One region of the Streptomyces sp. NPDC059866 genome, then DNA from elsewhere that is predicted to be linked to it. Evidence: predicted binding sites of a transcription regulator. Region 1 holds the regulator's gene; each other region holds the start of a gene.

Region 1 (3,275 bases):
TCGCCGCGGCGCTGGAAGGTCGGGTGCGGCAGTTCGTGGATCTCGACGTACAGGTCACCGGCCGGACCGCCACCGGGGCCGACCTCGCCCTCGCCGGCGAGCTGGATCCGCGTGCCGTTGTCGACACCGGCCGGGATCTTCACCGTCAGCGTCCGACGCGACCGCACCCGGCCGTCGCCCGCGCACTCCGGGCACGGGTTGGGCACCACGGTGCCGAAGCCCTGGCACTGCGGACACGGCCGGGAGGTCATGACCTGCCCCAGGAACGACCGCGTGACCTGCGACACCTCACCGCGACCGCGGCACATGTCACACGTCTGGGCGGAGGTCCCCGGCGCCGCGCCCTCACCACTGCAGGTGGCGCACACGATGGCCGTGTCGACCTGGATGTCCTTCGTCGTACCGAAGGCCGCCTCGTCCAGCTCGACCTCGATACGGATCATCGCGTCCTGGCCCCGGCGCGTACGCGAGCGCGGCCCGCGCTGCGACGCCGTACCGAAGAACGCGTCCATGATGTCCGAGAAGTTCCCGAAGCCGCCCGCACCGAAGCCGCCGGCGCCCGCGCCGCCGCTCTGCGAGAGCGGGTCGCCGCCGAGGTCGTAGACCTGCTTCTTCTGCGGGTCCGACAGCACCTCGTAAGCGGCGTTGATCTCCTTGAACCGCTCCTGCGTCTTCGGATCGGGGTTGACGTCCGGGTGCAGCTCGCGAGCGAGCCGCCGGAAGGCCTTCTTGATCTCTTCCTGCGACGCGTCGCGGCGCACGCCGAGAACGGCGTAGTAATCCGTGGCCACTTACGACTCCGCCAGGATCTGTCCGACGTACCGTGCCACTGCGCGTACCGCTCCCATCGTTCCCGGGTAATCCATGCGGGTCGGTCCGACCACGCCGAGCTTGGCGACTGCCTCGCCGCCCGAACCGTAGCCGACCGACACCACCGACGTGGAGTTGAGTCCCTCATGGGCGATCTCGTGCCCGATGCGCACGGTCATGCCCGAATCCTTCGCCTCACCAAGCAACTTGAGGAGCACGACCTGCTCCTCCAGCGCCTCCAGCACCGGCCGGATGGTGAGGGGGAAGTCATGTCCGAAGCGGGTCAGATTGGCGGTGCCGCCGATCATCAGCCGCTCCTCGGTCTGTTCGACGAGCGTCTCCAGGAGGGTGGAGAGTACCGTCTGGACCGTGCCGCGGTCCTCGGCTTCGAAGGCCTCCGGCAGATCCTGCACCAACTGCGGCACATCCGTGAAACGCCGGCCCGCGACCCTGCTGTTCAGCCGTGCCCGCAGATCCGCCAGGGAGGACTCGCCGAACGGTGCCGGGCAGTCGACCATACGCTGCTCCACCCGGCCCGTGTCCGTGATCAGGACCAGCATCACGCGCGCGGGAGCCAGCGACAGCAGCTCCACGTGCCGCACCGTGGACCGGGTCAGTGACGGATACTGCACCACCGCGACCTGCCGTGTGAGCTGCGCGAGCAGCCGCACGGTCCGGGCCACCACATCGTCGAGATCGACGGCACCGTCGAGGAAGTTCTGGATCGCGCGCCGCTCCGGCGCGGTCAGCGGCTTGACCTCGGCCAGCTTGTCGACGAAGAGCCGGTAGCCCTTGTCCGTCGGGATGCGCCCGGCGCTGGTGTGCGGCTGGGCGATGTACCCCTCGTCCTCCAGGGCCGCCATGTCGTTGCGGACGGTCGCCGGGGAGACACCGAGGCTGTGCCGCTCGGTGAGGGCCTTGGAGCCGACCGGCTCCTCGGTACCGACGTAGTCCTGGACGATGGCGCGCAGCACCTGCAGCCGTCGCTCACTGAGCATGGCGCACACCTCCGTCACGTCGTCCCTCGGCGCTCCCCCTGGCACTCGGCGCATGCGAGTGCCAGCCTTACCCGGCCCAGTGTACGGCCGTCGGGTACGGCCCGGGCAAGGCCGGTCCTGCGAGGTCGTGGCATGCGGGCGCCTACAGCTAGCGTCGCCGTATGACGGTGACTTGGGAAGAGCTCGGGTGGGAGCGGCTGGCGGCCGGTGTCGGCCGGTGCCGTCTGCCTGGCTGGGACTGCACGGTGGGGCTGGTGGTCGGCCGGGGCGCGGCGCTGCTGATCGACGCCGGGTCGAGCCTTGCGGAGGGAGCCCGGCTGCGGGCGGAGGCGGAGGAGCTCGCCGGGCACCGTGTGACCCATCTCGCGCTCACCCATCCCCACTTCGACCATGTCTTCGGGGCGGCCGCGTTCGCGGGTGCGGAGGTGTTCGGCGCGGTCGGTGTGGACGCCGTGCTCGGCGGGCGGCGCGGCCGCGAGGAACTGCGCGCGGACGCCGTCCACAACGGCCTCGACGCGGATACGGCGCAGGAGGCGGCCGACACCCTGGTGCTGCCCCGGCATCATGTCAGCGGCGAGTGGACCCTTGACCTGGGCCCCGACCGCCAGGTCCTGCTGGCCAACGTGAGCCCGGCCCACACGGCCCACGATCTGGTGGTGCTGGTCCCCGGCGACCCGGAGGTGGTCTTCTGCGGTGACCTGGTCGAGGAGTCCGGCGAACCGCAGGCGGGCCCCGACGCCGTACCGTCCCACTGGCCCGCCGCCCTGGACCACCTGCTCGACCTCGGCGGCGCGGACGCGCTGTACGTGCCCGGACACGGAGCGGTGGTGGACGCGGCGTTCGTACGACGGCAGCGCGACGCCCTGGCGACGCGTTTCGGCGTGTCATAGGCACCGCCCGCCGGCTTCTCCTATCGTCATCCGAATGCGCCAGTATTCTCCGGACCTGACCCCGCCGTGGAAGAAGCCCAAGCCCGTCCCGGAGGTCCCGGCGGAGCCCGGCCTGGTGGTCGAGGAACCCGGCACCGGTTTCTGCGGCGCGGTGATCCGCTGCGAGGCGGGCACGGTCACTCTGGAGGACCGCTTCGGCAAGCACCGGGTGTTTCCGCTGGAGCCCCGGGGTTTCCTGCTGGAGGGCCGGGTGGTGACGTTGGTGAGGCCTGCTTCGGGCCCGGTACGACCCACCCGTACGGCATCCGGTTCGGTCGCCGTCCCCGGCGCACGCGCGCGCGTGGCCCGCGCCGGGCGCATCTACGTCGAGGGCCGGCACGACGCCGAGCTGGTCGAGAAGGTCTGGGGCGACGACCTGCGCATCGAGGGCGTCGTCGTGGAGTACCTGGAGGGCATCGACGACCTCCCGTCGATCGTGGAGGCATTCGCGCCGGGCCCCGACGCGCGGCTGGGCGTCCTGGTGGACCACCTGGTGCCCGGGACGAAGGAGTGGCGCATCGCGGAGGCGGTGACGAGC
Region 2 (3,275 bases), on a different contig from region 1:
TGAACGGGCGGGCGAGGACCTGGGCCGCTCGGGAGACGGAGGACGCGGTGACGGTCATGTGGGGGTTCCTCGGAGCAGCTCGACGATAGATGCGTGTGCATACTTGCACAGCATTAACTTCCTCGCCGGACCCCGCATTCCGCCCCCTCTCCGACTCCGGTGTGATCCCGGGCACGCCCGAGGGCGGCACCCCCTGCTGCCAGGGAGTGCCGCCCTCGGTCCAACGGACGGTCGATCAACCGGAGTTGATCAGAAGTCCATGTCACCGCCCGGCATGCCGCCGCCGGCGGGCGCGGCGGCCTTCTCCGGCTTGTCGGCGATGACGGCCTCGGTGGTGAGGAACAGCGCGGCGATGGAGGCGGCGTTCTGCAGAGCAGAGCGGGTCACCTTCGCCGGGTCGATGATGCCTTCCTTGACCAGGTCGACGTACTCACCGGTCGCGGCGTTCAGGCCGTGGCCCGGGGTCAGGTTGCGCACCTTCTCCACCACGACACCGCCCTCGAGGCCGGCGTTGACGGCGATCTGCTTCAGCGGGGCCTCGAGCGCGAGCTTCACGGCCTGGGCGCCGGTCGCCTCGTCACCCTCGAGCTCCAGCTTCTCGAACACCTGGGAAGCCTGGAGCAGGGCCACGCCACCACCGGCGACGATGCCCTCCTCGACGGCCGCCTTCGCGTTGCGGACGGCGTCCTCGATGCGGTGCTTGCGCTCCTTGAGCTCGACCTCGGTGGCGGCACCGGCCTTGATGACGGCCACGCCGCCGGCCAGCTTCGCCAGGCGCTCCTGGAGCTTCTCGCGGTCGTAGTCCGAGTCGCTGTTCTCGATCTCGGCGCGGATCTGGTTGACCCGGCCGGCGACCTGGTCGGCGGAGCCGGCGCCGTCGACGATGGTGGTCTCGTCCTTGGTGATGACGACCTTGCGGGCGCGGCCCAGGAGGTCCAGGGTCGCGTTCTCCAGCTTGAGGCCGACCTCCTCGGAGATGACCTCGCCGCCCGTGAGGATGGCGATGTCGCCGAGCATGGCCTTGCGGCGGTCACCGAAGCCCGGGGCCTTGACGGCGACGGACTTGAAGGTGCCGCGAATCTTGTTGACGACCAGGGTCGACAGGGCCTCGCCCTCGACGTCCTCGGCGATGATCAGCAGCGGCTTGCCCGACTGCATGACCTTCTCCAGGAGCGGGAGCAGGTCCTTGACGTTGGAGATCTTGGAGTTGGCGATGAGGATGTAGGGGTCCTCGAGCGACGCCTCCATGCGCTCCATGTCGGTGGCGAAGTACGCCGAGATGTAGCCCTTGTCGAAGCGCATGCCCTCGGTGAGCTCGAGCTCGAGACCGAAGGTCTGCGACTCCTCGACGGTGATGACGCCTTCCTTGCCGACCTTGTCCATCGCCTCGGCGATGAGCTCGCCGATCTGGGTGTCGGCGGCGGAGATGGAGGCCGTGGAGGCGATCTGCTCCTTGGTCTCGACCTCCTTGGCCTGGTCGAGCAGCGCACCGGAGACGGCCTCGACGGCCTTCTCGATACCGCGCTTCAGGGCCATCGGGTTGGCGCCGGCGGCGACGTTGCGCAGGCCCTCCTTGACCAGGGCCTGGGCGAGAACGGTCGCCGTGGTCGTACCGTCACCGGCGACGTCGTCCGTCTTCTTGGCGACTTCCTTGACCAGCTCGGCGCCGATCTTCTCGTACGGGTCCTCGAGCTCGATCTCCTTGGCGATGGAGACACCGTCGTTGGTGATCGTGGGGGCGCCCCACTTCTTCTCGAGGACGACGTTGCGGCCCTTGGGGCCGAGGGTGACCTTGACGGCGTCCGCGAGCTGGTTCATGCCGCGCTCGAGGCCGCGCCGCGCCTCCTCGTCGAACGCGATGATCTTGGCCATGTGAAGTGGTCCTCCCAGGACTGGGGGTGATTACTTCGGACCGCGCCCGCGCCCGCGACGGACGGCTCGCCTGCCTCGTGGTTCCTTGCCCCACCCGGCCTGCGGCCTCACCGACCCGGTCCTTCTTTGTCACTCTCACCTTCAGAGTGCTAACGCCAATGATTAGCACTCGGGCATGGAGAGTGCAAGCGCCTGCGGGCGGGCTCCGTGCGGGGCGGGGGTCGGATGACGGGTGGGAGGAGGCGCCTTCCACGGACCGAGGCCGGCCTCCGGGCAGGCCGAAGGGCTCGCACCCCAGGGGGTGCGAGCCCTTCGAAGAACAGAAGAACGTCGCTGCAGTCGGCGCGTGCTTCAGCTGGTCGCGAGCCGGACCATGTCCGCCTGCGGCCCCTTCTGGCCCTGCGAGATCTCGAAATCGACCCGCTGACCCTCTTCCAGGGTGCGGTATCCGTCCATCTGGATCGCGCTGTAGTGGACGAAAACATCCGCACCACCGTCGACCGCGATGAAGCCGTACCCCTTCTCCGCGTTGAACCACTTGACGGTGCCCTGAGCCATGCCTAACTCCCCTATTACTGGCCCTTGCACAGATCCACACTTCGCGGATCCGGGTCAGACCTCACCCCCCATTGGTCGGGGGCGTGCGCCGGAACGCGTCGACCGCGGCTGAATGTATCTGTCCAACTGCCGTCTGCAACAGGTCAATCGGACGAGAATTCTGGGCACCAAGGGTCGGGAATTTGCGGAGGATTCGCCCGAATTCAGGGCAAGTCGGGCCCCGTAAAGGGAATGAAAGACGCAAAAGAGCCACACACTTTGGCTGCTTCTTATCGCACGCGGAGCCGGAACTCATATGCGTCCGGCATGCGGGTCGCAGCGCGTTCCCCAACTGTACCGCGCTCAATCACACTGAATTGCCCCCTCCGCTTCTCTCACGGAGGGGGCAATTCGATGAACATTGCGTAACCGGCGTTACTCACGGTAACGCAGGAGTGGGTCAGCCGCCCGCGACCGCCGGGATGATGGAGACGCCCGCACCGTCCGGGGTCGCCGTCTGAAGGCCCTGCTCGAAACGGACGTCGTCGTCGTTGACGTACACGTTGACGAAGCGGCGCAGCTTGCCCTGGTCGTCCAGGACGCGGGCCGAGATGCCCGTGTGGTTCTTCTCCAGATCGGCGATGACGTCGGCGAGGGTCGCACCCTCGGCGGCGACCTCTGCCTGACCACCGGTGTAGGTGCGCAGGATGGTGGGGATGCGGACGGTGACGCTCATGAATTTGACCTCCGGTCGGGGTTACGGGCCTAGGGGCGCGGGGCAGTGTCGATATGCGGCTCCGCCGCGCGGGCGCGACCAGCCCCCACCGGCCCGCAGACGAAAACGACAAGCCCGAAGCCGCTACACG
Region 3 (3,275 bases), on a different contig from region 1:
ACGCCCCCCTCTGGAACGAGGAGGTGTTCGTCGACCACTGGGACTACCGCGAATGGGACCAGGACCTGCACCCCGGCGACATCGTCCTCAGCCACTTCCGCGGCCGGGACGACTGGGAGGGCACGATGCCCGACATGATCCGCCGGTTCCTCGACAAGGTCACGGCCCAGGGGTATGCGGTGGCCCGGCTGGAGGACTACCTGTGACCAGGGCCTGTCCGGCGGCCGGGGAGTCGGCGACCGACGACAGCGCCGGTGGGGGAGGGCGTGCCGGACCCCGCGTCTGCGGCATGATCCGCCGGACGGGCCCTGGGCGCAGACGGCTGGCCGGCCCCGCACTGCTGCTGATCCTGCTGACCGGCTGTGCCCTGACCGTCACCCCCGTCGAGCGCTCCGCCAAGGGGCCGTCGGACCGGGCGGGAGCCCCCGGTTCCCCCTCGGAAACCCCACCCCACGTCCGCTGGGGCCTGACCACCCCCCTGCCCCCGGCCCCGCAACCGTCCCTGTCTCTCCCCTCCCGGCGCCCGGGCGGCCTCCCACCCGTCGTCGACCGCGTCCGGACCCGCGACAAGGTCGTCTTCCTGACCTACGACGACGGCGCCGAGAAGGACCCGCGGTTCGTCGACATGGTCCGCGAACTGCGCCTGCCGGTCAGCATGTTCCTCACGGACAGCGTCGTCGGACCGGGCTACGGCCACTTCGCCCGCCTGCGCTCGGTCGGCGCGAGCGTCCAGAACCACACCCTCGACCACGCCGCCCTGCGCGGACTGCCGTACGCCGGTCAACGCGCCGAGATCTGCGGCCAGCAGAACAAACTCCGGTCCCGCTTCGGGATCCGCCCCCGCCTCTTCCGGCCGCCCTACGGCACGTACGACACGACCACCCTGCGCGCCGCCGCCGACTGCGGCATCGCCGCCGTGGTCCTCTGGCGCGCCACCATGAACGCCGACACCCTCGCGTACACCGCCGGAGCCCCCCGCCTCCACCCCGGCGACATCATCTCCGTCCCCGCAACGGAAACCCCCACCCCGACCCTGCGGTCCCGCACGACGCACCTGCTGCGCCTGATCCAGCAGGAGGGCCTGACGGTGGGACGGCTGGAGGACTACCTGTAGCTGCCCACCCAGCCCGTTGGGGGTGCCCCCTCTGGGGGAGTTTGAGGACGAGGCCGTTCAGGCCGAAGCGGGGGTCTGGGGGCGGCAGCCCCCAGGTCGGGGGCACACCGACGCAGGGCACCGAACAACCGTCGGCCACAAAATTCACCCGCGCCGCGCCGCAGGCAATTGGCACTCCGCTTGACCGAGTGCTAACCCCGGTCATAGTCTCGGCTCTGGCACTCGACACAGGAGAGTGCCAACAAAGCGACGGGCAGGTCCGGCACCCGCGACGACGGATCGACCTGGTCGCCACCTCAGACAGTTAACCCCGTGAGATCTCCGAAGGGGGAGGTCGGATCGTGACGACCGCCAGCTCCAAGGTTGCCATCAAGCCGCTCGAGGACCGCATCGTGGTCCAGCCGCTGGACGCCGAGCAGACCACGGCCTCTGGCCTGGTCATTCCGGACACCGCCAAGGAGAAGCCCCAGGAGGGCGTCGTCCTGGCCGTGGGCCCGGGCCGCTTCGAGAACGGCGAGCGCCTTCCGCTCGACGTCAAGACCGGCGACATCGTGCTGTACAGCAAGTACGGCGGCACCGAGGTGAAGTACAACGGCGAGGAGTACCTCGTCCTCTCGGCTCGCGACGTGCTCGCGATCATCGAGAAGTAAGACCACCTCAAGTTTTTGAGCTGCGCCCCTGGCCCCCGCGACCACTGAGAAGCCGGGCGCCCGGGGCGCAGCGTCATTTCATCCAAGATTTCCGAGAGGGCTCACGCTGTCATGGCGAAGATCCTGAAGTTCGACGAGGACGCCCGTCGCGCCCTCGAGCGCGGCGTCAACAAGCTCGCCGACACGGTCAAGGTGACGATCGGCCCCAAGGGCCGCAACGTCGTCATCGACAAGAAGTTCGGCGCCCCCACCATCACCAACGACGGTGTCACCATCGCCCGTGAGGTCGAGGTCGAGGACCCGTACGAGAACCTCGGCGCCCAGCTGGTGAAGGAGGTGGCGACCAAGACCAACGACATCGCTGGTGACGGTACGACCACCGCCACCGTGCTGGCCCAGGCGCTGGTCCGCGAGGGCCTGAAGAACGTCGCCGCCGGTGCCTCCCCGGCCGCCCTGAAGAAGGGCATCGACGCCGCCGTCGCCGCCGTCTCCGAGGACCTGCTGGGCTCCGCCCGGCCGATCGACGAGAAGTCCGACATCGCCGCCGTCGCCGCGCTGTCCGCCCAGGACCAGCAGGTCGGCGAGCTGATCGCCGAGGCGATGGACAAGGTCGGCAAGGACGGTGTCATCACCGTCGAGGAGTCCAACACCTTCGGTCTGGAGCTGGACTTCACCGAGGGCATGGCCTTCGACAAGGGCTACCTGTCGCCGTACTTCGTGACGGACCAGGAGCGGATGGAGGCCGTCCTCGACGAGCCGTACATCCTCATCCACCAGGGCAAGATCTCCGCGATCGCGGACCTCCTGCCGCTGCTGGAGAAGATCATCCAGACCAACTCCTCCAAGCCGCTGCTGATCATCGCCGAGGACGTGGAGGGCGAGGCCCTGTCCACCCTCGTCGTCAACAAGATCCGCGGCACCTTCAACGCCACCGCCGTCAAGGCCCCCGGCTTCGGCGACCGCCGCAAGGCGATGCTGCAGGACATGGCGGTCCTCACCGGCGCCACGGTCATCTCCGAGGAGGTCGGCCTCAAGCTCGACCAGGTCGGCGTCGACGTTCTCGGCACCGCCCGCCGCGTCACCGTCACCAAGGACGACACCACGATCGTCGACGGTGCCGGCAACAAGGCGGACGTCGAGGGCCGCATCGCCCAGATCAAGGCCGAGATCGAGGCCACGGACTCCGACTGGGACCGCGAGAAGCTCCAGGAGCGCCTCGCCAAGCTGGCCGGCGGCGTGTGCGTGATCAAGGTCGGCGCCGCCACCGAGGTGGAGCTGAAGGAGAAGAAGCACCGTCTGGAGGACGCCATCTCCGCGACCCGCGCCGCGGTCGAGGAGGGCATCGTCTCCGGTGGTGGCTCCGCGCTCGTCCACGCCGTGAAGGTGCTGGAGGACAACCTCGGCAAGGAGGGCGACGAGGCCACCGGTGTCGCCGTCGTCCGCAAGGCCGCCGTCGAGCCGCTGCGCTGGATCGCCGAGAACGCCGGCCTGGAGGGCTACGTCATCACCTC

The links. The regulator HrcA, encoded in region 1, represses chaperone genes, less so after heat shock. The targets are predictions, from matches to a motif close to TTNGCACTCNGNNNNNCNGAGTGCNAA.
Region 2: groL (chaperonin GroEL) is a predicted target of HrcA. The motif match lies at 2,035-2,061, and genes of this name have one in related genera.
Region 3: groES (co-chaperone GroES) is a predicted target of HrcA. The motif match lies at 1,283-1,309, and genes of this name have one in related genera.

Annotation. Positions count from the first base shown of each region.
Region 1 covers NZ_JBHWJT010000004.1:95,913-99,187, forward strand. The annotation lists gene dnaJ (molecular chaperone DnaJ) at 1-791, opposite strand, end outside; gene hrcA (heat-inducible transcriptional repressor HrcA) at 792-1,808, opposite strand; gene ACFV7R_RS06955 (MBL fold metallo-hydrolase) at 1,970-2,698, shown strand; gene ACFV7R_RS06960 (DUF3097 domain-containing protein) at 2,733-3,275, shown strand, end outside.
Region 2 covers NZ_JBHWJT010000013.1:126,916-130,190, forward strand. The annotation lists gene ACFV7R_RS21295 (NADH:flavin oxidoreductase) at 1-58, opposite strand, end outside; gene groL (chaperonin GroEL) at 250-1,872, opposite strand; gene ACFV7R_RS21305 (cold-shock protein) at 2,224-2,430, opposite strand; gene ACFV7R_RS21310 (MoaD/ThiS family protein) at 2,870-3,145, opposite strand; gene thrC (threonine synthase) at 3,269-3,275, opposite strand, start outside.
Region 3 covers NZ_JBHWJT010000015.1:204,152-207,426, forward strand. The annotation lists gene ACFV7R_RS24175 (polysaccharide deacetylase family protein) at 1-206, shown strand, start outside; gene ACFV7R_RS24180 (polysaccharide deacetylase family protein) at 290-1,114, shown strand; gene groES (co-chaperone GroES) at 1,456-1,764, shown strand; gene groL (chaperonin GroEL) at 1,876-3,275, shown strand, end outside.